Cellvibrio sp. PSBB006: one gene and its partner. Each later gene encodes a partner of the first gene's protein in a complex. Links are inferred from orthologs where the notes say so. Each region holds a gene or a part of one and is shown on either strand. Other genes may lie near its edges.

Region 1 (16,503 bases):
ATTTATGTATATATGCGCATAAATCACGCACGTTCCAGATGTTGCTTGGTTCTTTTCCAGGCGCTATTACTTAATATTCTTTTGCAAACAATACCGGATGCTTCAATTACCACTTCTCCTCGCTCATTGCAGATGACCGCATCGCACTTCAATATTTGTTCATTGAGCAGAATCCGTTTAATGACACAATAAGAGCGATTGGCTGGTGGCTGGTGAATGACAACTTCGTCGACGCTAAAAGGAATATACACAGTGCTGGGATCATGCAGGAACGCAAACTTGGCGCTCACAATAGCCGCATCAAGCCAGACGGGATGCAGGAAGTAATTAACGGTATTTTCGCGTAACTCATGGCTTAGGTTGATCATAGAGAGAGCCTGGCTTTCTCCCACTAGTATCTTCTCCACGGTGGTTAACGAGCCTTGATAATCAACTCCCTGGGTACGAAGTAATTCGTAGATATCATTTTTCGTATGAGCGGCGGTTAAGTCTTGAGCAAGTGAAAGCAAGTCGACTTTTGATGTCTCTCTGTCAACAAAACAAATACTCCCAGTAGACGATTTTTCAATTCCGGTACGGTCACATATCTGATGTTGACTTTCGAAACTTATGTTGCTGGGGTTGCTGTGATTCAGGCGAATAAAAACACGCGCGTATTCTTCGTTAGTCAAGGATAGTGGTGAATAAAAAACGATGCGCCGTACGCAGTTAGCATGTTTCAATTCGGTGCGGGACCGCACTGCTTCCAGAGCCATGCTCGCGTAGGTCACGCCTAACAACACCTCGTCATCAAAAACTTTATGTTCTGTAAGATAAGGCTCTCCTTGACGAAAATCCTGATGCCACTCAGGCAGTTCATAACGTGTTGCTGACGCCTTTTGAGCATCTAATACGTCTGTTTTTCTGACAGGAGTTGGCTTGCGAACATCCACCCAATGGCGCGTGCGACTGAAGGGATAGCCGGGTAAGTCGATACGATTTAATTTCTCATGGGTGTAGAGTTGACGCCAATCAATAACCTCTCCTTTTATCCACCAGCCTTTCAAACTATCGAGATCGCGGTTTCGGAGTGCTTGATCAATCTCGGCGTCGGAAATATGTGTGTCGGAGTGTTGTATGACGTTATAGGTTACCGCTGTGCACTGACCTGTCTCGGCAAAGATGTTAAGTGCATTTGCCAAGCTGTCTTTGTTGTCAACGATAATTGCCAGGCGATGATCCAAAGCATCCCGTCCAACTTGTAGGGTATAGGCAATATCCGCGAGGCTGGCTGTGTGTTGGGTTATCGAATGACTCAATGATTTGGCATAAGTGCGAATATTCTGTTCAGTCTTTGCAGACAACAGAATAAGCACGGGAGTGGTTTCTCCTGAATCTTCATTGGTCAGGGAAAGGTCGGAGCCAGGTGAATATTCTTCAAGAATAACGTGAGCATTCACACCTCCAGCACCGAAAGCATTGACTCCTGCTCGGCGTGGTAAGGCGTATCCATTGATATCCGTTAATGCTTCCCAATTTTGGCGAGTATACAGTAGATAAAACGCCGACTTTTTTAAGTCAAGATAAGGGTTGACGTTATTTAGATGCAGCAAGCCGGGCAATTTCTTAAATTTAAGGCTAAGCAAAACTTTTATCACGCTGGCGATGCCGGATGCAGACTCCAGGTGGCCGATATTGGTTTTAACCGTACCAATCGCACAAGCTGGGCTGAGTACATTTGAATCCTGCACATCGAATTCGTTAAACGCTTTCTTTAGTGCACTGATTTCAATCGGGTCGCCCAACTTTGTCCCTGTACCATGCGCTTCAATGTAGGAAACCGTAGCCGGATGTACGCCAGAACGTGAATAAGCTTCCTTGATTAATTGATACTGGGCTTTTAAGTTAGGTGCAGTTAATGAGGCGGCGTGGCCGCCATGATTGGTATAACTGCCCTTGATTACGGCTAGAATATTATCTTTGTCTGCTTTCGCTTTTGATAGGGGTTTTAACACGATCGCTGCCCCCCCTTCACCGCGCACAAAGCCGTCGGCGCTTTCATCAAACGACTTACATCGGCCAGCGGCGCTTAACATATTTGCTTGTTCAAACACCGAACTTAAGCGGGGGCTCATCATAATACTGATGCCGCCAACAATCGCTTGGGAACAAATACCCGCCTTTAAATCCTGGGCGGCGCGATGAATGGCAACTAATGAGCTGGAGCACAAAGTATCAATAGGCTCGCTGGGGCCAGAAAAGTCAAACAAGTAAGATACACGGTTGACAAGAAACGCGTGGTTATTGCCAAAGCTCATCCCCGGCGAAAGCTCAATGCCATTATTATGCAGGTAATCAGCATAATCCCGATTGGATAAGCCCACATAAAGACCCGTTCTGGTACCAGAGAAATCAGAGACCTTGTAGCCAGCATTTTCAATGGCATGCCAGACTAATTGAATGAACAACCGTTGCTGAGGGTCCAGTAATGCAGCTTCGCTGGCGTCAATACCGAAAAAATCTGCATCGAATTTATCTATCTCCTTAATGAAAGAGCCCCAACGGGATTGAGTTTTACCATTTTGCTCGGATGCTTTGCCAAAGTAATCTTGCCAGGACCAACGATCTTCAGGTACTTCACGAATGAAATCCTGGCCTTCCCAAAGTTTTAACCAGAAATCATCCAGATCTTCGCTTTCCGGCATAAGGGCCTGCATGCCGATAATCGCAATGTCATCATCTACATCGTTGTTCTGTTTGAGTGGCGTATCAGTCGTTTCTGGTACAACTGCTTGTACTGCGTTTAGGGATATAGCTGGTTGTGTGACAACGGCTTTAACTATGTCGGACGGACCTGTGGTTAGCGGGTTGCCTAGCGCCGTCAGGATTTCCACCTTGAACTCGCTCAGTAGATATTCAGCAAACTCCGAAAGTGTGTTGTACTCGAAGAGTACCACCGGAGTAATATCTGTTTTATATTTGCTGTTTATTTCCGAAATAAACTCGGTGTTAGAGATGGAATCAAATCCGTAGTGGTTCAGATGAGTCTTATCTGAAATGTTATGAGCAGATACCTTGGTTATCGAAGACGCCAGCTCCTTTAAGTCGTGTAGCAGAAGCTCACGCACTTTTTCCAAACTGAGCGTTTGGCCGCCGGTTTGCGAGTTATCTACTGGTTCCGGGGATGTAGCATTATTTGCAGTTATATATTTAACGTCGTTTGAAATAGTCTGTATTTTGTTACCGAAATAACGCTGAAGAGTTTCTGCGTATTCTGTAACAAGATGCTTGGCGACTTCGCGCAATGTGCTGTGCTCGAAGAATATAATCGGTGTAATATCCGTGCCAAAGTGGTTGTTAATTGCTGTTGCCAGCTCCGTATTCGCAATAGAATCAAAACCTAACTCGGAGAGTACAGAGTCCGCATTGATCCGACCATGCTCCAGTTTGAGGATAGTTATTGCCAGATTTAGAAGTGTTGATTCCACTTGCGTCTGTTGACCAATTTGAGAAAAGACTTTTGAATCATTTTTTGTAAGTAGGCTTGATGTTTGCGATTTTACCGCAGCGGCTGCAAGCCCGGATCGTTTTCTCACAGCATTGAGTAGCTGAGATGCATCTCCCCGTACAATCACCTGAGGACCACTCAGATTTGCCAGACTGAAATCCAATAGTGCGAGGCCTTCGATTGATGTTATAGGTTCAACGCCGGTAGAATCACGGAAATATTTCACGGCAGACTCTGTTGCAGACATGCCTCCGTCCAACCACAAAGGCCAACTTAAACTAATTGCTCGCCCTTGGCGTTGGCCATCGGCTACCAAACTGTTTCGCCACTCACAAAATTCCTCAATTACCGCATTGGCATAACCATAATCTGTCTGACCCATATTTCCCATGGTGGCGGAAATGGATGAAAATCCGTAGAAGAATGCTAAAGGGAAGTGGCGGGTAGCTTCATCCAGAACATAAATACCCTTCACTTTAGGCGCGATGACAGGCTCAATGTCCTCCATCGATTTTTTTGTGATTAATTTATCAGCAAGAGCACCTGCGCAATGAATAACACCGGTGATTTTGCCTAAATCCATCTCTATCTGTTCAACGCATTTCTTTAAGTCCCCTGCATTTGTGATATCGCAGGTGTAATACTGATAATCGATATCCGTCCACTCTGTGCGAAGCGCTTTGCTTAGAGATTGACGACCTATCAGGGCGAGTTTTATGCCGTATTGCCTATGCAGATGTTTTACTAACTGCCGACCGATACCTCCGGTGGCACCGGTAATCAGGCAGAGAGTATCTTCGGTGGCCAGACTTTGGGGTGAGGCAGATAAATCGACTGGAGTAACGTGATATTCCGGTAGCATGCGTTGAGTTTCTCTGTAGCGGACCTCCACAGAATCAGGGGCATAGCTAACTTCATCCAGCAGCCGTTGTGCTTCGTTATTAAGATCCGCTTCCAAAGCAATGACAGAGGCTTTAATCTTACTGGTTTCCTGGTGTAGCGATCTGATTAGACCACTGATGCCAGCATAAAGTGGGGTTAGATTATCTTTCGCGGAATAGGCGAATAAAATGCGTGATTTTTCCCTACGCAATAATGTTACGGCTTGAGAGCATACTGCGTAAAAAGGTTTGATTACCGATGCAATTACGGCGTCCAGATCTCCTTTTTCGTGGTCATCTATCAGATAACTCCAAGCAAAAATAATATGGTCTGGTAAGCTATTCTGTTTTTTCAGTTGTGCAAACAGGGCAGCAATGCTGTGTTCGTCCTGTGGATTTGCTGTATAGAAATTATCACCAAGGTATTGATACTTTTCGCGGGGTATAACAATAGTCAGATTTTCCGGCGCTGTTACATGATGCGTAAAATCTACGGTTGACGAAAAAACCAGAACGCGGTTTTGCTGTCTATCGTTGATTTTTGGTGTAGATGTAATCCAGTTCTTATGTATTTGGTTAAAGTAATTTTTTGGATCTTCGCCAGATTGATTGTCCGCTTTACGATCAACGTTTAGTGTTTTAAGACAGTATTCCTTTATTTCAACCAAGCAGTTGCCATGAATATCCATTATTCGAATATCGAATTTGCGTATCCCTCGTAACGCAGATTGTGCATCGCTGGTTAATTCTGCATGAACAAAACATTCCTTGGTTAGGGCACCGTATACTGTTAAAGATTTCATGGAGAAGGGTAAGTAAGTGCTATTGGAATCCTGATCAGGATTGGCCAGTATGCCGATCACTGTCTGAATGCCGCCTTCTAATAAGCTTGGATGCAAAATAAACTGCGCATAATCCGCGTTAAATTTTTCTGGTAGGTGAATTTCTGCTAGGGACTCACGAGAATTAAACGCTACGCTTCTAATGGGCTTATAGCCATCTTTGTAGTTAAATTTCAGCTGGCTAAATAGTTCATAAATAATGGTATGACTTATTTCGTTGTTACACCGCGCTTTAATCGCAGCGATATCTATGCGTGCATGGAGAGGTATAGAATTGGATGAGACCTCAATCATTCCTCGCGCATGTATTTGTTGTTGTTGGCCGCGAGAGCGGATTACATACTCTTTCGTAGGCCATGTTCCCTCAAGCGTGATCTCCAGGGTCTTTTGCTGTTGGTCAACTACCAGTGCCTGGAACCACACGTTACCTTTTAGCGTAACGACCTTTCCTTGCTGCTGTTCCCGGGCTAATTGATCGCCAGCGGCACGGGCGAATTCGAGATAACCGACGGCTGGAAAAATTACCACGTCACCCACCAGGTGGTCGCCAATCAAAGGATTGCTGATATCCAGATGTTTAACAAACGTTCCCGGTTCAGACGCTTCATCGAGCAGAGGGTGGGGTGTACCTGTTAAACGCGACAGATTTGTATATGCAGTTGGTGAGTTAGGTAACCAATAATCTATTTCATTGAACGGATAGAGTGGTAATCTTGATTTGGCAATGGGTTTCTCTGCCTCGTAGGCTTTCTGCCAGTTGATGGCAACACCAGCCAACCATAGTCTTCCCAAACTTGAAAACGCGCGTTTTTGTAGTAGAGGGTGAGTGATGTCCTCTGCACTAATATCTTTAAAAACGGAAAAATAGTATTCCTGGGCCGATTTTACATTACTGACGAGATGGCGACCTTCAGTAGCCTCATCATGAATAAAGGTTTGTAATTGTTGGCAAGCATCGTTAATTGTGCTGGATTCAATCAGCAAACGTTCATCAAAAGACGAACGACCTATTTGACTGGTGTAACAGCAACTTTGCCAACACAGCGTTTCCCCATGGGTTCGGAAAAAGCGAAGATATGCTTCAGCTAACTGACGTAATTGAATTTTTGATTTTGCAGATAACAAAAGTACATTAGTACTATTGCCGATCGTCAGTGCTGAGTGTTGCGTGGTGTATTCTTCCACAATGACATGAGCATTGACACCGCCAAAGCCGAACGAGCTAACACCGGCACGGCGTGGTGTAGCATGACCATTAATCTCGCCAGTTACCCAAGGTTCGGCTTTGGCAGTAAAATAAAATTGGCTATCACCGATGTCGATATGTTTATTCTGGTTTATAAACATCGGCATGCCCGGAAGCGTCTGGTGTTTTAATGCAAGTAAAACTTTGGCGAGGCCTGCCTGTCCGGCAACAGCCTCAAGGTGTCCGATATTAGATTTGACAGAACCAATTCCGCAGGGTTGTATGTCCAGTTGGCTATGTTTTCCTAGCTGCTCGAACGCACGCTTAATTCCCTCGATCTCAATAGGATCACCCAAGGGTGTCCCTGAACCATGTGCTTCGATATAGCTGAGCGAATGCACATCAATAGCGGCGTCTTTTACTGCTTTGACAATGAGCTCGCATTGCGCTTCACCGCTCGGTGCGCTCAGTGAATTTGTACGGCCTCCATGATTTTCAGCGGAGCCGAGAATAACGCCATAGATGGCATCGCCGTCGCTCTCAGCTTGATCAAGCGGCTTTATTATCATTGCCGCAATACCTTCACTGCGCACGTATCCATTAGCGCGATCATCAAACGACATGCAATGACCATCTTTACTGAGCATGCCATTTTTGCTGAATGAATGATGTATGTAAGGACTAGCAATGACGTTGACGCCGCCGACGATAGCGGAATCGCATTCGCCGCTATGAATGGCACGAATAGCGCGGTGCATGGCCACTAAAGAGCTTGAGCATGCTGTGTCGATAACTGCACTGGGGCCGCGTAAATTAAATTGGTAGGACACCCGGTTGGCTATCACGCAGTTAATGTTGCCTGAGATGGTATATCCATCTGGTTCAACTGCATGCTTTTGCACCAGATCCCAGTAGTCGGACGTGACCACGCCGACAAATACTCCCATGTTCGCACCACTAACAGTTTCCAGGCTTAACCCAGCATCTTCCAATGCATGATAAGACGTCTGTAGAAAGAGTCGTTGTTGCGGGTCCATCAATTCTGCTTCGCGAGGGGATATATTAAAGAAAGCTGCGTCGAAGCCGCGAATGTTGGGAATAAAACCACCCAGTTTGTAAGGGTTGTCATCACCTGTACCAAATTCAGTGGTGCGCCAGTCCCAACGAGAAGAGGGTATTTCCGTAATGCAATCCACACCATCAATCAGGTTATGCCAAAAATCCTCGGCATTTTTTGCTTCTGGCATTTGCAATGCCATCCCTACGATGGCCAATGGTTGCTTTTTTCCTAACGTATGTTGAGAGCGGCCACTTTTATCGCTAGTCAGCACTGGCTTGTCAATTTGCGAATTGGTGGGTGTGTCTAACTGGGCCTGATAAAAATCCGATAATGGCTCCAAATGCTTTGTCGCTACTAAATAACGACATATTTTATCCACGCTCACATGGCTGTAAAAAATAGCTGGACTGAGCTTTATGGAAAATTTGTTCTTTATTTTGGCGCTGAGTTGCGTGAAGCGTAATGAGTTGAAGCCATACTGGCCGAAGGGTAGGGTTGGATCAACGGAACTAATATTTAGTAAATCCTTGACAATAGTCACGATGTCGTTACGTAAAAGATGAGCTATTTTTCCTTTTTCTTCTTCATTTATTCCCTCATCCCGAGTAACTGATGATTCCTTGGCGGACTCCGTTCTATCGGTTCTCAAACCGTCTTCCGACATACCTAAGCTGGCGAGTGACGCGGTCAATATTTTTCGATCTACCTTGCCATTCAGTGTTAACGGAAATGCCGTAACGGTGTGGAAATGGCCGGGTATCATATACTCTGGAAGAAGTGATGCTAGATGTTGTTTTATATACGCTTCTGTAATTTTTGTAGCCGTATTTGCATATAAAATAAATGCATGCAAAGTGCTGGACTGCTCACTGGTTTGAATAGTTACGACTGCTTTTTCTATCCCATCTAACGACTCGATAGACGTTTCTATCTCGCCCAGCTCAATACGATAACCGTTGAGCTTTATTTGATTGTCTATTCGCCCTAGGCACGAGAGGTCACCTGAATGCAGAAAGCAGGCAGCATCTCCTGTACGATATAAACGGCTTGTAGGATCGTTTGAAAATGGATTGGGTATAAATTTTTCTTGTGTCAGTTCATCACGTTGCCAATAACCGCGCGCTAAGCCGTCTCCACCGATATACAATTCGCCTTTTTCTCCGGTGGAGACCGGATTTAAGTAATCGTCCAATACATAAAAAGTAGTATTGGCGATCGGTTTCCCAACCGTTATTTGGGTAGCATCGATAATTCTTTTAACTGACGACCAAATAGTCGTTTCGGTAGGCCCATACATATTCCATAGCTCATCACACAGAGGAATTAAATGGTTGGCCAACTCTTTTCTTAACGGTTCTCCACCGCATAAAGCTTTTAGAGGGAGTTTCTCGGTCCACCCTGCCGCAAGTAGCATCTCCCAGGTAGTGGGTGTTGCTTGTAATACGTTAATTTTTCTTTCTTGTAATTTATCCAAAAGTGCAAAGCCATCTTTGGCGTCATGCGCTGAACAGATCTCAACAGTTCCACCTTTAATTAAGGGTAGGTAAAGTTCTAAACCGGCAATATCGAAGCAAACGGTTGTCACTGATAACAAATAGTCTTCGGCAGTAAAACCGGGTGCCTCTGCCATTGACACCAAAAAGTTCGTAAGCCCTTGATGAGTAACTTCTACACCCTTGGGTTTTCCTGTGGAGCCCGATGTGTAGATGATATAAGCACTGTCTGCGGTGGAGGGAAAAGCTAGCGAGTTGAGAGAAGATATCTCCTCGGGTTTTAATTGATCAATGTATAAGGAATGAAAATTATGGCGATTAAGATTGTTATGAATTGTGGACTGCGTTAATAATACCTTTAGTCCGCTATCATCAATCATATGTTGCAGGCGGTCATCTGGGTAAATAGGATCAAGTGGAACGTAGATCGCGCTGGTACGCATGGTTGCCAGAAGAGCTGCGACCATATCAAAAGAGCGTTCCAGTAGAACACCAACCCGGTCGCCTGGTGTGATCTGCTGGCTTAACAGCTGAGCTGCAATTTGATCCGCGCGTTGCAGCAACTGAAGATAGTTGTATTCGTGTCCGTCGCTTACTAAAGCCACTTTTTGGGGGGTAGCTTTAGCCTGTTCATAGAACATTTCTACCGTGCTTTTGAGTGGGTAGCTTCTGTTCTGCTGATTTACTTCTTCTAATAATTTTATTTCATCATTACGTAAAAGGTTGATGCGTGAAAGCGGAGCGCGGCAAAGGTGGGTATCCTGGGTGAGTTGGGAAATGAAGAGGTTCAGCTTTTTCTCAAAATTGTATATCAGTTCATGCTCGGCTTCTTCGCCAGCGAACAAGTGCCATTTGCCAGAGGATTTATCCAATAGCAGGGTTATACCATGAGTGGCAACGACTGGATCATATGTCAGGAAATCTTCCTCGGTATTGAGAATAACGAGTGATATTTCAAACTTGTAGCGATTTTCATCCATGCGTTCCGATAAGAGTGAGGTATAGCGAGCAAAGATATCGATAGGGCAGTGCTTATGTTTGATTAACGTATTTAGTTGATCCATAAGCTGGGGCTTGAATATATCGAAGCTTGCGTCGGGAGTCAGGCTCCATACCAAAGGAAGCTGCTTCAAGTAGTACTGATGATCGTCTGTATGGGGAGCTTCCACACCAATCACATAAGTTTCGGCTTTTCGCGCCCGGCTTAAGAAGCCGCACACTAATACAATTATGTCTTGGTTGCTGGATATCCTGGAGTCCAGTAGCGATGAAGGTGCACTCCACTCATGATGATGGCATGCAGGTCGCATGGTTATTTTTTTGAAATTATTGTTTGTATCAAATGCGTTAAAAATGCTTACCCAGTAGGGTTCATTGCGAGCGCTCTGTAAGTAATTATCCTGTTGAAGTTGGGATGTTTTATGATCGAGTAAGTTATAGAAAGTGTTTGGTTGGATGACATCTTGTGGGTCAACCTGCTTTCCGTTCAGATGTTTTAACCTGACCAGAATAACATCCTGAGTTCCGGTAGTTACGCGTAATTCTCCTTGCTCGGTAAGGTAAATGATACCGGCGTTACCGCGAGATTTTTCTTTTGCTATGGCTACCTCATCAACACAAAAAAACCTTTCACCGCAGTAAAATTTTGCTGTGGCCAGAGGATTGTCATAGTTTCCGAAGTCTAGTCCGTTGATAAAAGCTTGAACCGACTCGGCACTGTGCTGCCACGGAATCATGCTGAGATTTTCTGGTCGTTGATACTTCGAAAAATAGGTTCTTTTGCTCAGGTCTTGCGTTACTAACTCAAGTTCATCTTTGGCCAAGCCATGGATAAGGTCATTAAAACTTTCAATGGCAGCCTCATAGCATTTCAAGTTCAGCGAAAAAGCTGTGTCACCTAATTCAGCATCAACCAAGCGTTGCACCAAAATGCGGCCTTCATCAACAACGGGCAGCATTTCATGCCAGGTAACACCATGAGTACGTTCTTGATTTATCAATGACCAGGATGTTGCATGGATGCCTGCATAAGCTGGTAAAAGCGCATCGTGATAATTTATAGAGAGTTTTTTTGCCATATCCAACACGTCTTTGGGAATTATCTCCAAATGCACTATGCTGAATAAGTAGTCAAAATTTACCGAGGAAAGATAGGACCTGTATATCTCCTTTTGTGGAGCTATAGTCGGAATGTTATTAGACTCCGCCCATTTCTTTGCGGATAGATCCGCGCTGATTATGACATTTACGTGGTGACCGTTATCGATTAATTGCTGAGCACATTGAACTAATAAGCTGCCATCACCGATAAGCGCACAATTAAAGCACCCAGACATGTATATCCATTCCTTAAATAAAGTCCGATAGATCGAATCTTCATAAAATAAAGATCTTTGATTTGGTCAACAGGCTAACTTCAAAAAAGCGGTAAGTAGCAAGGCAAGTATGTATAAAATTTTTTATATGTGTAAAACGACGCAGATGGTACATCTTGATATCTCGATGTAAAACCTACAAAATTGCAATACTAAATTGCATTTTTAAACTAGAATCACCTCCCTTCATCACACAAAGAGCGATTAGGCTCATTTTTATATCTATATATACAAGGACGCGACCCACATGTGGAGTTACGATGATCTTGTTATTTTTCTGCGTGTTATGCAGGAAGGAAATTTCGCAAACACGGCCAAAAAATTGGATGTTCCTGCCAGTACAATCAGCCGTCGAATAACAAAGTTAGAGTGCGCATTAAAAACCAAGTTAATCAGGCGAAATACACGAAAGTTTCAAGTAACTGACACCGGGTTGACATTGTTCAATCAATGTATGCCCTTAATTGAATCACTGGAACGAAATTTAAATGCCACTACTGCTTCATTGGATCTGATTGGTGGCAAGCTGACAATTACCGCGCCAACTTTTTTGGCGCAAGAATTGTTGTCGGAGTGCATAATTGAATTTCAGCTTGCGCATCCAGAAGTAGAACTCAATGTCTACACGGATAATCGGATGCGCGACCTGGTTACAGAGGAGGTGGATTTGGCGATCCGTATAGGCCCGCTGGAGGATTCCAATCTAATTGCCCAGCGCCTTTGGGATATTCACATTGGGGTTTATGCAAGTCGGGCGTATCTGGATTCTCATCCGCCGATAGAAACACCTTCCGACCTCTATGGGCACGCTGCATTATTTTTTCGATCTAAAAATGAGCAATGGATTTTTCAGGACAGAAAAACGGAAGATATAAAATCCATCAAGCTTGAATCCCAATTGCATATAAATGATATACGAACGGTAGTGAAGGCAGTGCAAGCTGGAATAGGGGTCGCATGTCTTCCCCAATTCGCCGTCGATAAATGTGTTGCAACGTCGGCACAGGGCTCTCCAGTGGTTTCCCTCCTGGAGAATTACACGGTGCTGCCTGAGCGAAGTCTGTATGTGGTGTATCAGGATGGAAAATATCTTTCGAAGAACGCAAGAATATTTATTGAATATTTGCGAAAAAAATTTAGTGAATTGCCATAGGCTGTAAATCTATTCATTTATTGATTCGGGGTATCAAATGGTCGATAAATTCTCCCGATCCAGTGTGCGGTAACTCAAGGCTTCAGTAATTTGTGTTGTACCGGGTTGCTGCAAGCCTTCCATATCCGCCAGCGTGCGTGCCACTTTTAACACCCGGTGATATGCGCGAGTTGAAAGGCCGAGCTTATCAATGGCCTGTTCCAGCAATAACTTGTCGTTATTGTTCAACACACAAAAGCGCTCCAGTTCCGGTGCGTTGAGCTGGTGATTGTATTTTCCCTGCCGGTCGAGTTGTCGGGTTCTGGTTTGTTCAACCCGCTCGCGTACACGTGTGCTGTTATCGCCGGTTGATGGTGCGTGTAGTTCGCCTTGCTTGAGTGCCCTGACGGGAACATGCATGTCGATGCGATCAAGCAAAGGGCCGGAAATTTTATCGCGGTACCGGCGGACTTGATCCGGTGTGCAGCGACATCGATCGGAATCACTGCCGTGATAACCGCACGGGCAGGGGTTCATGGCGGCAACCAATTGAAAGTGTGCGGGATAAGTGACCTGCGCTCTTGCGCGGGAGATGCGCACTTCACCGCTTTCCAGGGGTTCGCGCAATACTTCCAGGACCTGGCGTTGAAATTCCGGCAACTCATCCAGAAACAGGACGCCGCGATGGGCCAGAGAAATTTCACCGGGCCGCGGGTTGGGACCGCCGCCTACCAGAGCAATCGCTGACGCAGTATGGTGCGGCGCGCGAAACGGCCGTTTTCGCCAAGCGTGGGTGCCCGTCTGTGATGTGACGGAAGGTGCGGCGGAATAAACTGCCGCAACATCCAGCATCTCCCGTTCATCCAGTGCCGGCAATATCCCCGGCAGACGACTGGCCAGCATGGTTTTCCCGGTGCCCGGTGGACCGTAAAGCAGCAAATTGTGTCCACCGCTGGCAGCTATCTCCAACGCGCGTTTTGCCTGCGCTTGTCCTTTTACATCGCTCAAATCCAGATAATCATCGTTATCGGCGGCTACCGCTGCCTCGGCTTGAAATAAAAATTCCCGCTGATGCAGGTGCGCGCAGACCTGAAGCAGGTTATCACTGCCGTAAACGCGAGTTGTGTTACTGAGTGCGGCTTCAGTTGCATTATGTGTGGGCAGGATCAGGCGACGTTGGACATCCCCGCTGGCGAGGGCGGCAGGTAAAGCAGCATTAATCGGGCGCAGTTCGCCAGAGAGTGCCAATTCACCGAGAAATTCATACTCTGCCAGACTTTCTTTGGGGATTTGCCCGGAGGCGGCGAGAATACCAAGGGCGATCGCCAGGTCGTAGCGGCCACCTTCTTTTGGCAAATCTGCAGGCGCCAGGTTGACGGTAATGCGGCGTGCGGGAAATTCGAGATGGCTGTTCAGGATGGCACTGCGCACCCGGTCTTTGCTTTCCTTGACCGCCGTTTCCGGTAACCCGACGATGGAAAGGCTTGGCAGGCCATTGGATAGATGAACTTCTACAGTGACCAGCGGGGCGCTGACACCGAGCTTTGCGCGTGAATAAACAATAGCCAGTGACATAGGCATTCCTTGCGATGTCGAACAAAAGAGCTGTGCACTATAAACAAACCGGCTAGCGAATGAAATGGCTCAGCTCGGCGCACTATGGTTTGTCGCTTGCCCTGGCTTCGAGGCTTGCCAGAGTTTCCTCCAACTGTTCCAGCTTCTCGCGTGTACGTGCCAGGACAGCTTGTTGTGCATCGAACTCCTCTCGTGTGACCAGATCCAGCCGACTCAGGGCCGATTGGAGGGCAAGGTGGAGTTCGCGTTTGGGTAAGAGTGCGGAAATCTGGGGCAGATTTTTCTGTAACTCCTGTAACAGGCGCTGGGCGAAGTCGGTAATCATCATCAAGCCTCGGTTGCTACTCAAAGTTGTGCAGTCTACTCCGTGTTTTCCTCTCTGTCTTAGGCGAGTCGAGGTCATAACAGCGGATTAACACGCCTGAATTTTCCTACTGCCCGAAATCGGTGCGCAGTGATATTGCGAAAGCACAAAAACGGTGCGAGCAAAATCGCAATTCCTTCATTATTCCTGTCGTCTGGCACGTATATATCCTCATCTAATTGAAATACAAGGTTTTTTTTGTATTGGCCTGCTCTATGCAAAGTTCCATTTGAAGACACAGTTAATGGTATTGGCTGTTGCCTTTACCACAACACCTCGCGTTGCGGTGTAAATCGACGCCAGACGGAGACACCAGAAGGGCAATAAACACAGTATCTGTGTTTGGTACGGCACTGATCGCCGCTGTCGATTGGCAACCGGGTCATGTATTTCCGGTGTTTCCCGCACGTCAGTGTGGGATTTTTTTAGGAGCAGATCGATGAAACTGGTAACAGCGATTATCAAACCGTTCAAGCTCGATGTGGTGCGCGAAGCGCTGTCCGACATCGGCGTGCACGGTATGACGGTAACCGAAGTAAAAGGTTTTGGTCGGCAAAAAGGGCATTCAGAACTCTATCGCGGCGCAGAATACGTGGTCGATTTCCTGCCCAAGACCAAGATTGAGATTGCCGTTTCCGAAACGGAGCTGGACTCGGTGGTGGAAGCAATCACCAAAGCCGCGAACAGCAGCAAAATCGGCGACGGCAAAATCTTTGTATCAACCCTGGAGCAGGTCGTGCGCATACGTACCGGCGAAACAGGCGAACAAGCACTTTAAATTTAACAACTTTAAGATCGGGGAATGAGCAATGGAAGAGAATATTTATCATCTTCAGTACGCCATGGACACCTTTTACTTCCTGGTGTGCGGCGCACTGGTTATGTGGATGGCCGCTGGCTTCGCTATGTTGGAATCAGGCTTGGTACGCGCCAAGAACACCACTGAAATTTTGACTAAAAACGTCGCGCTGTATGCGATAGCGTGCATCATGTACATGGTGTGTGGTTACGCGATCATGTACGGTGGCGATGTCTTCCTGACCGGTATTCAGGAGGTTGATGTAACTGCCAAGCTTGGCGAGTTCGCCGAGCGAGAGGGCGGTTTCACCGGTGGCGCGATCTACTCTTCCGCATCTGACTTCTTCTTTCAGGTGGTCTTCGTAGCTACCGCCATGTCAATCGTATCTGGTGCAGTAGCTGAGCGCATGAAGCTCTGGGCATTCCTGCTGTTCGCTGTGGTCATGACCGGCTTCATCTATCCGATGGAAGGCTCCTGGACCTGGGGTGCGGAAGGCAAATTCGGCTTGAACCTCGATGACCAGTTTGGCTTCAAGGACTTCGCGGGCTCGGGAATCGTTCACCTCGCTGGCGCCACGGCGGCATTGGCAGGTGTAATCCTTTTGGGAGCTCGAAAAGGCAAATACGGCCCCAACGGCGAAGTGCACGCGATCACCGGTGCTAACCTGCCCCTGGCTACCTTGGGAACTTTCATCCTGTGGATGGGCTGGTTCGGCTTCAATGGTGGCTCCGTATTGAAACTTGGCGATATCGGAAATGCCAACGCTGTGGCGATGGTGTTCCTGAATACCAACGCAGCAGCTGCCGGCGGTCTGGTTGGTGCTTTGATGGTTGCTCGTATCCTGTTTGGCAAAGCAGATTTAACCATGGCCCTGAATGGTGCTTTGGCTGGCCTTGTTGCTATCACTGCGAGCCCTGACTCGCCCAGCGCTATGGCTGCAACCATAATCGGAATCGTTGCGGGCATCATTGTTGTCTTCTCGATCATCGGGTTGGACAAGCTGAAGATCGACGACCCGGTAGGTGCCATTTCGGTGCATGGCGTAGTTGGTCTGTTCGGATTGCTCGTTGTACCCTTCACCTCTGAAGGCACCACCTTCCTGGGTCAACTTATCGGTGCTGCGGTTATCTTTGCATGGGTATTTATTGCCAGCTTCGTTGTCTGGTTCATCATCAAGCTGGTTATCGGTATCCGTGTATCCGAAGAAGAAGAGTTCGAAGGTGTGGATATCGCTGAGTGTGGTATGGAAGCCTATCCTGAGTTTACGCACAAGTAAGACTCTCTGGCCCATCGCCCGGTAAATATCGGG
Region 2 (14,425 bases), 2.5 Mb from region 1 along the record:
CGCAGGGATTGTGACTTGTCAGGACGGTAGACTGGCGCAACAAAAAGCAAATGGTTTGGTGCAGGATGTGTTCAGGACGCGTCACATGCAACGGCTGGTGGGTAACATGGGGATTGGCCACGTCCGTTATCCTACCGCAGGCAGCTCCGGCCCGGCTCTTGCTCAGCCTTTCTATGTAAACTCACCCTATGGCGTTGCCCTGGCTCACAACGGCAACCTCACCAATGCGGCTCAACTGAGTGAAGAATTATTCAAGACCGATTTACGCCATGTGAATACCGACTCAGATTCTGAAGTTCTCTTGAACGTGTTTGCACACGAACTGCAATTGCAAGGAAAATTAACGCCCACCGCTGATGATATTTTTGCCGCTGTGTCTGGCGTACACCGTCGCGTCAGTGGCGGCTACGCAATAGTTTCCTTGATTGCGCGTTATGGTCTGGTCGCTTTCCGCGATCCCTTTGGAATCCGCCCTCTCGTATACGGCAAGCGTGAAACAGAAGAGGGCACAGAATATATGGTGGCTTCGGAAAGCGTCGCACTTAACGTATTGGGCTTTGAGTTGATGGATGATGTTGCTCCGGGTGAGGCCATCTATATCACTGAGGACGGGCAACTGCATCGTCGCCAATGCGGAGAAAACCCCAGTTTAAATCCCTGTATTTTTGAGCATGTTTATTTTGCTCGACCCGATTCCATCATTGATGGTATTTCGGTCTATAAGGCCCGCTTGCGTCAGGGTGAAAAACTGGCGGAGAAAATACTGCGCGAGCGTCCCGATCACGACATTGATGTTGTGATCCCGATTCCTGACAGCAGCCGCGTGGCGGGCCAGGCATTGGCGCAAAAACTGGGTGTAAAATTCCGCGAAGGCCTGGTGAAGAACCGTTACATCGGCCGCACATTCATTATGCCGGGCCAACAGCAGCGTAAAAAATCTGTGCGTCAGAAATTGAATCCTATTGACCTCGAATTTAAAGGAAAAAATGTGTTGCTGGTGGATGACTCCATCGTGCGCGGTACAACCTGTCAGCAAATTATTCAAATGTCGCGCGACGCTGGTGCCAAGAAAGTTTATTTTGCTTCCGCTTCACCAGCGGTCATCTATCCGAATGTGTATGGCATCGACATGCCTACGGCTTCCGAATTGATTGCACACGGTCGCACCCATGAAGAGGTGTGTCGCGAAATCGGGGCTGACTGGTTGATTTACCAGGATCTGGAAGATTTGATTGCCGCGTCTTCGGAAGGTAACAGCCGTGTCACCAATTTTGATTGCTCAGTGTTTACCGGCGAGTACATTACCGGAAAGGTTACGCAGGAATATCTCGATATGTTGGCGGCAGTACGCAATGACAATGCCAAAACCAAAACCGGTAAAAAAACTTTCAAGCCGGAAGATACTGTCATCGGTTTGCACAATGGTGTAGCCAATAGTTAGCAAAGATCAGCGGGAATATACCAATGGATGAGTTTGACAATTATCTGGATCATGCAGCGCTGGATACCTTGGCAGTCCGCGCCGGTCAGGTGCGCACTCAAGAAGGCGAACACAGCGAAGCCTTGTTTCTCACATCAAGTTACGTTTTCGGTAGCGCAAGTGAAGCTGCTCAACGTTTTTCCGGCGAGCAGCCCGGCAATGTGTATTCACGCTACACCAATCCGACGGTAAGAAACTTTGAACAGCGTATTGCTGCACTGGAAGGAGCGGAAGCTGCTGTAGGTACATCGTCAGGTATGGCGGCAATTTTGAGCACCTGTATTGCGTTGCTGCAATCCGGCGATCACATTGTCTGTTCTCGCAGTGTATTCGGTACGACAACGGTATTGCTAAGTAAATATTTGCAAAAATTCGGTGTCACGACCACTTTCGTAAATCCTGTTGACTACACTGCATGGCAAGCTGCTTTCACCCCCAAAACCAAATTGGTTTTTGTTGAAACGCCGTCTAATCCATTGTGTGATGTGATCGATATCCAGCGTCTTGCTGATATAACCCATCAGCATGATGCGTTACTGGTCGTGGATAATTGTTTTTGTACGCCGGCGTTGCAGCGCCCGCTGGAATTCGGAGCAGATTTAATCGTTCATTCCGCCACCAAATATATTGATGGCCAGGGGCGGTGTCTCGGCGGTGTAGTGGCAGGCCCAAAAAAATGGGTTGATGAGGTGCTCGGTTTTATTCGCAGTGCCGGGCCGACCATGAGCCCATTCAATGCCTGGGTATTTCTTAAGGGCTTGGAAACCTTGCGCTTGCGGATGGAAGCACATTCGCGCAATGCATTGGCACTGGCGCAATGGTTGGATGCGCAGCCGCAGGTTGAAAAAGTTTTTTATGCGGGACTGCCTTCACACAATGGCTACGAACTTGCCACCAAGCAGCAGTCTGCTTACGGTGGTGTGCTATCGTTTCGAGTGAAAGGTGATCGCGAAGCAGCGTGGAAGGTCATTGATGCAACACGCATTATGTCATTGACGGCCAACCTGGGTGATACCAAAACGACGATAGTGCATCCGGCCACCACAACCCATGGGCGCTTGAGTCCCGAGCAAAAAGCGGAAGCAGGTATCACGGAAAATTTAATCCGTGTTGCCGTTGGCCTCGAAGATATTGCTGATTTACAGGCGGATCTCGCGCGAGGGTTGGCTTCCTTGTAATGATCAACAATAAAGGCACCCAGGACTTATGCGGGATTTTATAGAAGTTATTGTTTCTGAAGTTGGTCGCGTATTGCTTGGCAAGGAAGATAAAATCAAACTCGCCTTAACCTGTTTGTTGTCCGACGGCCATTTATTGATTGAAGACCTGCCGGGGATGGGTAAGACCAGTCTGTCCCAGGCTCTTGCCAAAGTCCTCGGCCTTTCCCACCAACGTATTCAATTCACCAGTGATATGTTGCCCGCCGATATTCTCGGTGTTTCTGTTTTTGATCCCAAAGAAGGCCAATTTACTTTTCATCCTGGTCCAGTATTTACCCAGGTATTGCTGGCCGATGAGATTAATCGTACGACGCCAAAAACTCAAAGCGCGCTGCTGGAAGCGATGGAAGAAGGGCAGGTGACTATCGAAGGGGAAACCCGTGTCTTGCCCAAACCTTTCTTTGTTATTGCTACCCAAAACCCGCAATCCCAAATGGGCACTTATCCTTTGCCGGAGTCGCAATTGGATCGTTTCCTCATGCGTATCAGTTTGGGGTATCCGGATGCGACGGCGGAAAAACAATTATTTCTGGGCGGCGATCCGCGACAACATTTAAAAGATTTAAAAGTATGTATCACTCCGGCGCAGTTGCAGGACATCAAGCAAGCCACGCAGAAAATTAAAACCTCGGATAACCTGCTTGATTATCTTCAGCGCCTGATTCATTACACTCGTGTATCCGCGGATTTTTCTTACGGACTTTCACCGCGTGGCGCCATGGCATTGTTGCGCGCGGCGAAAACCTGGGCATTTATGCATGGTCGTGCTTATGTGATTCCCGAAGATATTCAGGCGCTGCTGCCGGCGGTGGTTACGCATCGCATTGCGCCGGCGTCTTCTGCTCGGGATCAGGGAGAACACACATTGGTTATCAAATTGCTCAATACCATTGATGTCGTTGCCAGTTAAACTACCGAAACATTTCTGACGAGGCGCCATGGACACCAAGCATTCTTTGGTTAATTCGCTGCGCAACAAGTTTTGGCAATGGGTGGCGCGGCGTGCACCCAAGGCACCTGCTGTAACCCTGCAACACAAATCCATTTATGTCTTTCCTGGCCGCCAAGGCTTGCTGTTTATCTTTGTGTTGGGATTGATGTGGCTATTGGGTACCAACTACGAAAATAATCTTATCCTGGCGGCAGCATTTCTATTGATGAGCATGATGATTGTCTCAGTGGTTCATGCATTTCGTAATTTGGCTGGACTGCGTTTTACGGCTATCGGTAGCCAGCCAGTGTTTGCCGGTGATTACGTGCGTTTTGATGTTTTACTGGAGGCAGCTCCGCGCACCGATCATGAAAACATCCAACTCAGCCTCGACGAGAATGTCTCCATCGCTGTGGATGTTCCCAAGGCTGGAGAGCAGCGGCTAAACCTCTCTGCTAAAACCCACCGGCGTGGCTGGTTTGAACCTGGGCGCTTGTCGGTTAAGAGCCATTATCCCCTGGGGCTGATCCGTGCCTGGTCATGGATTCAACTGGATGCTAAAGCGCTGGTGTATCCTGCGCCTCTGGCTTCTGCCGCACCGCCCATGAAGCCGGCTAATTCGCAACAGGGTGATTATCTGTCCAGAGAAAACAGTGAAGACTTTCAGGGTTTTCAGCGTTATCAGGCGGGCGCGCCTTTAGCTCATGTGGCCTGGAAACAATTTGCGCGCGGCGCCGGCTTACACCTGAAAGATTATGTGGGTTATCAAAATCAACAAGTCTGGTTGGATTGGGATGGTTTGCCGGGGTTGGACACGGAAACCCGTTTGTCGCAACTGTGTTATTGGGCCCTGGAACTGGCAAAGACCCACACCGAATTCGGCCTGCGTTTGCCCGATACGACGATTGAGTTGGGCGTAGGAAGTGCACATCAGGATCGGGTTCTGCGCGCACTGGCGTTGTTCGAAGTTGATGATCCGGATGCGGGAGGTCGAGGCTATGCGTGAAGCTGACCAGATACCGCGCAACAGCCTTGCCTGGTTGTTACTGGCCCAGGCCGTCATCCTCGCACCCCATGTGGTGCATGTTCCCTTGTGGATTTGGGGTGTGTGGTTGTTTGTGGTGTTCTGGCGCTGGCAGATCTTTCGTGGCGCCTGGGGGTTTCCCGGTTGGGCGGTAAAACTGGTGTTGGTGGCCAGCAGCAGTGCAGGTATATATCTTGTCTACCGTGGCAGCTTCGGGGTGCAGACCATGGTCGGGCTGCTGATCGTAGGATTTATTCTGAAGCTTATCGAAATGCGCAAACGCGGTGATTTATTGCTCCTGTGTCACCTGGGCTACTTTGTCATCGCCACCCAGTTTCTGTTCTTTTCCAATGTCTTTGCCGCGCTTTATGGGCTGCTTTCCCTGACGGTACTTTCCGCTACTTTGCTTGCTTCACATCAATCCCTGGACCAACACCGCTTTTGGCGCACATTGCGTTTGACCGGCATGCTGGTTTTGCAGGCAATACCCTTAATGCTGTTGTTGTTTTTAATTGCTCCGCGGGTTGGTCCTTTGTGGGCAGTGCCCGTGAATTCGAGTGCTGCTAAAACCGGCATGAGCGATACCATGTCTCCTGGTGATATCAGCCAGCTCAGCCGCTCGGCTGAATTGGTATTCCGTGCGACCTTTGATGGTGATGTGCCACCCCAGTCCGAGCTGTATTGGCGAGGACTGGTATTCTCCCATTTCGACGGGCGCCGCTGGTCGCAGTCGAACGCTCAGATATCCCGCGCCAACATTAACTGGCAGGAACAGGAGCGGGCTGATTGGCGCGATGAGCTGCGGTATGAGGGGAGAGAGTATCGTTATCAAGTCATTATCGAGCCAACACAGCAACCCTGGTTGCTTTCCTTGACGGCACCTCAGCAATGGGACAGTGAGGCGGGATTAACCCAAGAACTAAACCTGCAACGCAAAAGGCCTATTACCCAACGTATCCAGTATCGCATCACATCGTCTTTGGCTTTCAGCTACCAAGCGGATCAATTGGAGGATTGGCAACGACGGCAAGCGCTGCAATTACCTGGTGGTAGTAACCCGCGTACCCGGGAAATTGCCGAACAATGGCAACGGGAGGCAGGTTCGGCGGAAGCTCTGATTGAGCGGTTACTACAGCATTACAATGCCAGCTTTCGTTATACCCTTCAGCCTCCCATCCTTGGCCAGGAAAGTGTGGATGAGTTTCTTTGGCAGACTCAGAAGGGTTTTTGCGAACACTTTGCCAGTAGTTTTGTATTCTTTATGCGCGCCGCCGGTATACCCGCTCGAGTTGTCGTGGGGTACCAAGGCGGTGAATACAATCCCCTGGAGAATTATTACGCCGTGCGTCAGCGTGAGGCGCATGCCTGGAGCGAGGTATGGTTGCCGGGACGCGGCTGGGTCAGGATTGATCCGACGGCAGCCGTGGCGCCTGAACGCATAGAGCAGGGGGTAGATTTTTCATTAGAGGAAGAAGATATCCAACTACTCGACAATTCCTTCGTGAGCGGGATTTCGCTACTCAATACCCTGCGCTTGCGGTGGGAGGGTTTTAATTATCTCTGGAGCCGCTGGGTTCTGGGATACAACGCTGAAACACAGGGCGCATTCCTTGAGCGCTTGCTCGGTGGTATGGATATCTGGCGCATTGCGTTGTTTGTTTTGGTGGCGGGTGCACTGATCATCGGTGCCATTATGCTGTTTCTGTTGTGGGGGCAGCGCAAGCGGTACCATTATCCAGCAGATCGTTACTATCAACGCTTTTGTAATAAGTTGGCCCGTTCCGGGTTCTCCCGGCAGCCGGGCGAAGCACCGCGAGATTTTGCGCAGCGGGTGTCGCAGCAGCGACCAGATTTATCGACACCTTTGTATACCATCACCGAACTTTACGAATGGGCCAGCTATGCGGGCAATCAAGCTGCATTGGTTGATCTTAAGCGTGCCGTTACACGTTTTGTGGTTCGACCCGGCCTTTCCTCCTGATTCACCATAATGGGCATCAACAGGGCGCATGCACACTTGCTTGCGCATATATTGTGCTTCTTATTATTGATGTGCATTTTTATTGTGCATTCATATGGATAGCTGTCTTATTTTGGTGCGATCCTGGGGCCGTTATTCATCCTCGTATCTTGCAAGTCTTTGAATTTAAATAAATTATTGATTTGGCGTAATTCTTGCTGAGCCGAATTATCTGCACAAAACTGTTGCGGAATTATGAGGTTTGCACCTCGTTTAACCAAAATATCAATCGATAAAACCCATTTGTTGACAACTTGTCAGGTTATTCAACCTTATCGCTATCGTTGGTGATTCAAAGTGGGGCATTTATGGTGATCTTACAGCTCGCTGCTAGCAGATGAGCATACAACTATAAGGAGTGATCATGAAAAACGTCGCCCGTGCGCTTTTCTCTTTCTCAACCCTCGCCGCCATCCTCATGGCTGCTCCCGCCGCCTGGGCTCTGGACGGCGTTGACGGGGCCAACACGGCCTGGATACTCACTGCCACCGCTCTGGTGTTATTCATGACCTTGCCCGGCCTGTCATTGTTTTACGGTGGTCTGGTGCGGGTCAGAAACGTGTTATCTGTATTAATGCAATGTTTTGCCATCGCCTGCTTGATGTCGTTGTTGTGGATGATTGCCGGCTATAGCCTCAGTTTCGGTGATGGCAACGCTTATATCGGTGACTTCAGCAAAGTATTTCTGGCTTCGGTCGGTGAGGATGCCTTGTGGGGCGACATTCCCGAGAGTCTATTCGCCACCTTTCAAATGACCTTTGCCATTATTACGCCGGCATTGATCGTGGGCGCCTTTGCCGAGCGCATGAAGTTTTCTTCCATGTTGCTGTTTTCCGCGCTCTGGTTATTCGCCGTGTATGTACCGGTATGCCATTGGGTGTGGAGCGGTAATGGCTGGCTATTCAATATGGGGCTGCTGGATTTTGCCGGTGGTACGGTGGTGCATATTACTGCTGGTGTCGCCGCCCTGGTGGCAGCGCTGGTTATGGGTAATCGCAGCGGCTTTCCGACGACGCCCATGCCACCGCATAACATGACCATGACCGTCACTGGCGCAGGCATGCTCTGGGTCGGTTGGTTTGGTTTTAACGCGGGCAGTGCACTGGCAGCGAATGGCAATGCCACCATGGCGATGCTGGTCACACATATCTCCGCAGCGGCCGGCTCCCTGGCCTGGATGACCATCGAATGGATCAAATTCCGTAAGCCCAGCGTCCTGGGTATTGTGACCGGCATGGTCGCTGGTTTGGGAACCATCACCCCGGCCTCGGGTTATGTTGGCCCGGGCGGTGCTTTGATTATCGGTTTGTGTGCCGGTGTGGTGTGTTTCTTTATGACGCAATTGATCAAGCGTGTGTGGAAGATCGACGATTCGCTCGATGTGTTTCCAGTCCACGGTGTCGGCGGTGTTCTGGGGACTATCCTGGCTGGCATATTTGCTTCTACCGAACTGGGTGTATTCAGCGGCCAAGGTTTTGCGGAAGGAATTAACAGCATCGGTGAACAATTGGGCGTTCAGTTTATCGGCGTGATCGTCACTTTTGTTTATACCGCTGTGGTCACCTATATTTTGCTGAAGATCACGGGTGTATTGACCGCTGGTTTACGAGTAACCAAAGAAGAAGAGATGGTGGGGCTCGATATCAGCTTGCACGAAGAGGATGGTTATAAGCTTTAATACAGGCGCATAAAAAAACGCCATGGCAGCCGGCGGTTGTCATGGCGTTTTGTTTTCCGGGGATCGCATTCTCATTAGCGAAAAGCAATCAATGCTGCCGTCACGGCAACATTCAGGGATTCCACGCCGTTATTCATCGGAATGCGCACGCGCTGGTTGCAGAGTTTTTCAACCTCTTGCGATACACCTTCAGTCTCATTGCCTAATACATAAATACACGCGCTCTTCGGGTGAAAGTCTTTCAGGGTCTCAGACGCATGGGATGAGAGGCAACAGATATCCACGCCGCGTTGTTGAAAATCCTTGAGCGCACTTGCCAGGCTATTACAACGCAATATCGGCGCACGAAACAAGGTGCCGGCACTGGCTTTGATGACCAGTGGGTCAATCTGCGCACTGCCTTTTTGTGGCAATAAAATGCCATTGATATTTCCCGCGCAGGCTGAGCGGATAATCATGCCCAGATTCTGCGGGTTATTGACGCCGTCCAGTGCCAGTAAGGTGAAAGACGTTGATGGGCTTTCCTTGATAAATGCTTCGTAGGTTTTGTAGCCGCGCAGTTCCAGATCAGCTGCTACGCCCTGATCCTGTTTCGCATTTTTGGATATACGCGATAGCGCTGCGCGCGAGTGATAAACAATCTCAGCGCCTTTTTCCTGCGCTATAGCGATGATGTCATCAAGAATATCTGCCGACTTATTGCTGTCTGCCAAATGCAGACGATAAATGCCTACCGCTGGGTCTTGTAAGGCTTCAAGCACAGGCTTGCGGCCGTATACGGTGAGCAGATTTTCAAAAAAACGTTTTTTGTCGCGGTAGGTTTCGCTATCGGTTTTGTTCATGGAGGCTATAGGGGTGTAAGTGATCGGGATGCGGATTATATCCCGATCAGGGTGTGTGACGTGAAAGATTCAGCAGCGCTTTTGTTCTTGCAGCGATTCTTATTTTAAAACAGGTTAATCAATACCGCACATAGCGCGCTTCATCGTTGTGCATTAACGCGTGCAAAATTAATCGTCGATTGATAAGACCCACCAGTTTGCCATTGACTACCACCGGGTAGTTTTTAGGTTTGTTCAACAACATGGTTTCAGCTATTTCAAGAATTGACGTGTCCGGTGTGACGGTCAGAACATCCTTGCGCATGATGCTGGTGACGGGGGGCGGCTCATCACAGAAAAACGCGCTATTAAGCATCTCCTTTATGCAATCCTGTTCTGACACGAAGCCAACAACTTGCCGGTTTGCATCAATAACCGGCGCGCCGGTGAGGTTGTTGGTGAGCAGGTGATCAACGACTTGTTCTACATTGGCGGAGACGAGAATGGCGTGCGCATTATGCTGCATATAATCTTTGACAAGAATGGATGGCATTGCGTGATCCTCCACTGAGTACTCAGTTAAAAGCTTAGACCACAACCGCGTACATTTCCGCCGTAATTCAAGTCTTTGTTATACGTCCTCACATAATGTTTTGTAGGCACGCACGGCTTTGTCCAATCCCATCGCGATGGCGTCGACAGTTAATGCGTGGCCGATAGACACTTCCAGCAAGTCAGGGACCATTCGAAACATGGGCAGGTTTTGCAGATTCAGGTCATGTCCGGCATTCAGGCCGATACCGATTTTTTGTGCGTGAACAGCGGCATCAAAATAGCGTTTGAAAAGCACGTCGAATTCAGCATCTTGATGCTTGAATGCTTCGGCATAAGGGCCGGTGTACAACTCGATACGGTCTGCACCTATATCCTTGGCCAAACTGATTTGGTCGATGTCCGGGTCCATAAACAGGCTGACACGTACCCCGATGTCCTGCAATTCCCGGATCAAAGGGCGCAATTGCGCGCCGGACCTATGCAAATCAAAACCGTGATCTGAAGTTAATTGATCATTGTTATCGGGTACCAGCGTGCATTGGTGTGGTCGCGTATCACGCACCAATTTAATAAAGCCAGGAAAGCTTCCCATCGATTCCGCGTAAGGATTACCTTCGATATTAAATTCGATGGTGCCTTTGTCGCGTACCAGTTCTGACAACACATAGACATCGCCGGGACGAATGTGTCGTTGGTCCGGGCGCGGGTGAACCGTCAGGCCGTCAGCACCAGCGGCGAGACAGATCTCGGCATGACTCACCAGGTCGGGGTAATTGCCCGGACGAGAGTTACGAATTAAGGCAATCTTATTCAGGTTAACGCTTAATGCTGTGCGGCTCATGAGCGTGGCACCAGCGCGTCACTGACATTGTTGTTTTTCAGTGGGTCTTTCCTTTCCGTTTGACCTGTTGCACTTTGATTGCTTTTGTCCAGGCGCGTAGCGCTGAGGATGCGCACTGCATAATTGGGCGCGTCGGGAAAAGCGCGGAACATCCCGCGTGGCTCAGCCACAATTTTTTCTACAACATCCATGCCTTCCACGACCTTACCGAAAACGGCGTAACCGGGTTTATTTTCTTTGGCATCCAATGAAGGATTGGCTCGCAGGTTAATAAAAAATTGCGAGGTGGCGCTGTCGGGATCGTTAGTGCGGGCCATTGACAGGGTTTTATAGTCGTTCTTTAAACCGTTATTGGATTCATTCTTTATTGGATCGCGGGTGGCTTTCCCCGCAAATTCAAAATTCATACCGCCGCCCTGAACCACAAAACCGGGAATGACGCGATGAAAGATGGTGCCGTCATAAAATTTACTGTCGACGTACGCAAGGAAATTTGCCACGGTGATCGGCGCTTCCTTCGGATAAAGTTCTATCACAATAGTGCCCAGATCGGTTTTTAAAGACACCTGAGGGTTTTGTTGTGCAGCCACCAGTGAAGACACCAGACTTAGCAGCAAAATTGCCATTGTTTTTTGCATAACCTTGTAACTCATTAGTAATCTCCACATCTCACATCAACGCCATTCTGACTGCCGCTTGCGTTTGCCCAGCGCTTGTAACAGGAAAGACAAAATGACCCCACAAATTAACAAGCCCGCACCATATACCCACTGGTTGTAGCGCTCAGCATCGCGCAATTGCTCGTTCTCCGCTTGCAATACATCCACTCGCGTTTGTAACAACTGATTATTTTCGTGGATACGCTGGTTTTCTTGCTCCAGATCCACTGCCGCAGCGGAGGTTTGACGCAGGCTCTCTGTGTTCTCTATTAGCGCTTGATATTCCTGCTGCAAGGTTTCATGTTCGACCTGTAATTGATCGTGTGCTTTTTGGCGTTCCAGAGCTTCTTTCGCCGAGGATGAGGCTTTAGCCAATTGGGCATTGACCCGCTCAAGCTTAATGGCCGCTGTCGGTTCATTAATCAGGTGCTGGGTACGAATCCAACCTTGTACCCCATCGGTTGTCTCCACCAATGCCCAGGCGTCATTGCTCGCGTCCTGTTCTTCGCGAACCAGACGCAAACGTGTTCCGCTGGTCAGCGCCGCCTTTACGACTTCCGTGTTGTTACTCATGCCGGCACGTAGCGGCACATACATCACGTCAGAAATGTAGCGCACATTGGCTTGCGCAAACACATTCAGTGAAACCACCACCGAGATCAGTGAGCAAATCAAAGCCAGGCGCATTGATGGCGGAATAAGCAGGTTTTTTTTCACGGCGATTCAGTTCCTGTTGTCAGCGAGGTGAAGATGATGTGTTATGGCAAAACTTTTTTAAACGGCTTGACGATAACCTTTTGGTAAACCCCGGCTGCTACATAGGGGTCGGCGGCGGCCCAGGCTTCGGCATCCTGTAAGGATGGAAATTCAGCCACAATCAAACTGCCACTAAAGCCGGCATCGCCGGGGTTATCGGAATCGATCAAGGGGTGTGGTCCAGCCAGTACAAGACGCCCGGCATCTTTAAGTGCTTGCAGGCGCGCAAGGTGATCCGGGCGCGCACTTTTGCGTAAAGCCAAACTGTCGGTAACGTCTTCGCTGATGATGGCGTAAAGCATGGTTGTTCCTTACATAAAAAATTAGTTGGCCGAAAAGAGTCAGTTGGCGCTGCCATCGTTGATAATGTCTTCGAGCGTCAGTTGGGTAAGCCGATGAATATTGCGGAACAGGTAATACATTGCTCCCATCATGAAGATGGTGACCGGCAGTGCAATAACTGGAAAGCTGAGCGCTGTCATCTTGCCCAGCTCCGCATTGAAGGCTTCGGTGCCTGGCGCACTGACCACCAACATCTTCGCCAGGATATAGTTCAGTGCGGATGATAAAAAGAACGAACCGGCGACCAGAAAGGAAGCGTTTTTCAAGGTTTTTTCGAAGGCTGCTTCGGTGCCGTTTTGCTTGAGCGCCGCCGCAATCTTGTCGACCTTCAGAACGGTGTCGTTGTAGAGAAAGGTTTTGACGAGAGGATAGGGTGTTTTAATCGAAATCAATGTCACAAGGCCGATCAGGCCGGGGATGGCGGCTTCCTTGATCGCAATATATTGCGGGTCCAGTTGCAGCAGGCTGATGCCGCCGGTAAGCAGCACGCTGATAAAACCCAGCGCTGAGAAAATATTAAATTTGCGATTGATGAAAAAGTCGCGCAAACCGTAAGTAATCGGAAAGGCGAGCGCAACCACCACGGCCCACTGTGTCCCCAAATGCTGTTCGCCGCTGAGTTTCATCAGGATCAAGGTGGGAATCACAATATTCAACAGAATATTGAACAGCAGGTTTTCTTTTTTCGGTTTGCGCGCGTTGGTTTTATCCGGCGAACCCGTGGTATTTGGAGAAGAGTTGTCGGAATTCACGGTATTTTCCACTTTGTTGTCAGAAACGGTTTCAGTCATTGTCATTACCGGTGTCATAATAGGTTGCGTCATAACAAGCTTTGTCCCTTGTTATTGACCTGATCCGCCTCCTGCTTCCATCCCTGTGTACCACTAGACGTGTAAGGAATTCGGTTTGATTTTTGATCTTCACTGTCACAGTAATCAGTCGGACGGTATTTTAAGCCCTGATGCCTTGTTGTCGAGGGCTAAAGCGAAAGGCGTCGACGTACTGGCGTTGACAGATCACGATACCATAGCCGGTTTGGCGAGCGCCCGGCAAGCGGCCAGTCAACAAGGTGTGCAGCTTATCAATGGAATCGAATTTTCCAGCCAGTGGGGCCGGAATGGCGCGCATATTGTGGGACTGGGTGTAGATACTGCAAGTTCCTCATTACGAGATGCCATTACCGCTCAACAGGATGCCCGTACCCAACGCGCGCTGGCGATTGCAGAACGCCTGCAAAAAGCCGGCTTTTCCGATGCGCTGGAGGGCGCGCAAACCTTGGCTGGTGATGCGTTGGTGGGGCGCCCTCATTTTGCCCAATGGTTAGTGAATATCGGTGCTGTAGCTAATATGAATGCGGCATTCAAGAAATATCTCGGTGCCGGAAAGCCTGCCGATGTGAAATATCAGTGGCCTGTGATGTCCACTGTTATTGAATGGATTCACGCTGCGGCAGGGGTTGCGGTGTTAGCGCACCCCTGCAAATATGATCTGACGCGAACCAAGATGTGCGCGCTGATCGGTGACTTTGCCGCTGCTGGGGGCGATGCGTTGGAAGTTATCAGCGGTCAACAGGCTGCCGGCGTCGCAGAGGATCTAGCGCGTATCGCTGAAGCGAATCAACTTTATGCATCTTGCGGCAGTGATTTTCATATGCCCGACCAACCCTGGCAGGAATTGGGCAATTTCGGTGTATTACCCACGCGTTGCCGCCCGGTATGGCAGCTGTTGGGATTTCAAGCGTAAGCTGCGTCAAGCAGCCGGCAAACACAATAGACAAGAAGAAATGTAAGGAGTAACTGTGGCGCAGTTTTTTCAGATTCACCCTGATAACCCGCAAGCCCGCCTGATCACTCAGGCGGTAGATATTATCCGTAAAGGTGGGTTGGTTGCCTATCCGACGGATTCTGCCTACGCGGTGGGCTGCCACATTGGCGACAAGATGGCGCTGGATCGCATCCGTGCTATGCGTCAACTCGATAAACATCACAACTTCACCCTGATGTGCCGCGACCTTTCAGAGCTGGCGACTTATGCCCGTGTTGATAATCGGGTTTTTCGGTTATTGAAAAACCATACGCCCGGACCTTATACCTTCATT

The links.
Region 2: the proteins of CBR65_RS12825 (region 1) and CBR65_RS02645 are in contact, whole or in part, in a solved structure (PDB 2NS1), measured with the Escherichia coli proteins. The link is inferred for Cellvibrio sp. PSBB006 from one-to-one orthologs.

What each region holds. Positions count from the first base shown.
Region 1 is NZ_CP021382.1:3,080,984-3,097,486, reverse strand. What follows is about bases 13,767-16,503. They hold CBR65_RS12825 (P-II family nitrogen regulator), read left to right. Parts: upstream 13,767-14,834; coding sequence 14,835-15,173; downstream 15,174-16,503. Other genes in these bases: CBR65_RS12820 (ammonium transporter), read left to right, coding at 15,205-16,470; CBR65_RS12830 (accessory factor UbiK family protein), read right to left, coding at 14,114-14,356; CBR65_RS12835 (YifB family Mg chelatase-like AAA ATPase), read right to left, coding at 13,767-14,031. In the rest of the region: CBR65_RS12845 (amino acid adenylation domain-containing protein), read right to left, coding at 24-11,285; CBR65_RS12840 (LysR family transcriptional regulator), read left to right, coding at 11,572-12,477; more of CBR65_RS12835, read right to left, coding at 12,511-13,766. UniProt on the Escherichia coli protein: Involved in the regulation of nitrogen metabolism. Regulates the activity of its targets by protein-protein interaction in response to the nitrogen status of the cell.
Region 2 is NZ_CP021382.1:562,840-577,264, forward strand. Bases 6,274-9,196 are described here. They hold CBR65_RS02645 (ammonium transporter), read left to right. Parts: upstream 6,274-7,039; coding sequence 7,040-8,353; downstream 8,354-9,196. Other genes in these bases: CBR65_RS02640 (DUF3488 and transglutaminase-like domain-containing protein), read left to right, coding at 6,274-6,636; CBR65_RS02650 (RNA methyltransferase), read right to left, coding at 8,428-9,195. In the rest of the region: purF (amidophosphoribosyltransferase), read left to right, coding at 1-1,441; CBR65_RS02625 (O-succinylhomoserine sulfhydrylase), read left to right, coding at 1,465-2,658; CBR65_RS02630 (MoxR family ATPase), read left to right, coding at 2,687-3,610; CBR65_RS02635 (DUF58 domain-containing protein), read left to right, coding at 3,639-4,637; more of CBR65_RS02640, read left to right, coding at 4,630-6,273; CBR65_RS02655 (CBS domain-containing protein), read right to left, coding at 9,314-9,727; CBR65_RS02660 (pyridoxine 5'-phosphate synthase), read right to left, coding at 9,806-10,570; CBR65_RS02665 (peptidylprolyl isomerase), read right to left, coding at 10,567-11,208; CBR65_RS02670 (TIGR04211 family SH3 domain-containing protein), read right to left, coding at 11,245-11,946; CBR65_RS02675 (YciI family protein), read right to left, coding at 11,988-12,287; CBR65_RS02680 (VC0807 family protein), read right to left, coding at 12,327-13,151; CBR65_RS02685 (PHP domain-containing protein), read left to right, coding at 13,234-14,070; CBR65_RS02690 (L-threonylcarbamoyladenylate synthase), read left to right, coding at 14,126-14,425. UniProt on the Escherichia coli protein: Involved in the uptake of ammonium/ammonia (NH(4)(+)/NH(3)). Transport is electrogenic. Following sequestration of NH(4)(+) at the periplasmic face, NH(4)(+) is deprotonated and neutral NH(3) is transported into the cytoplasm.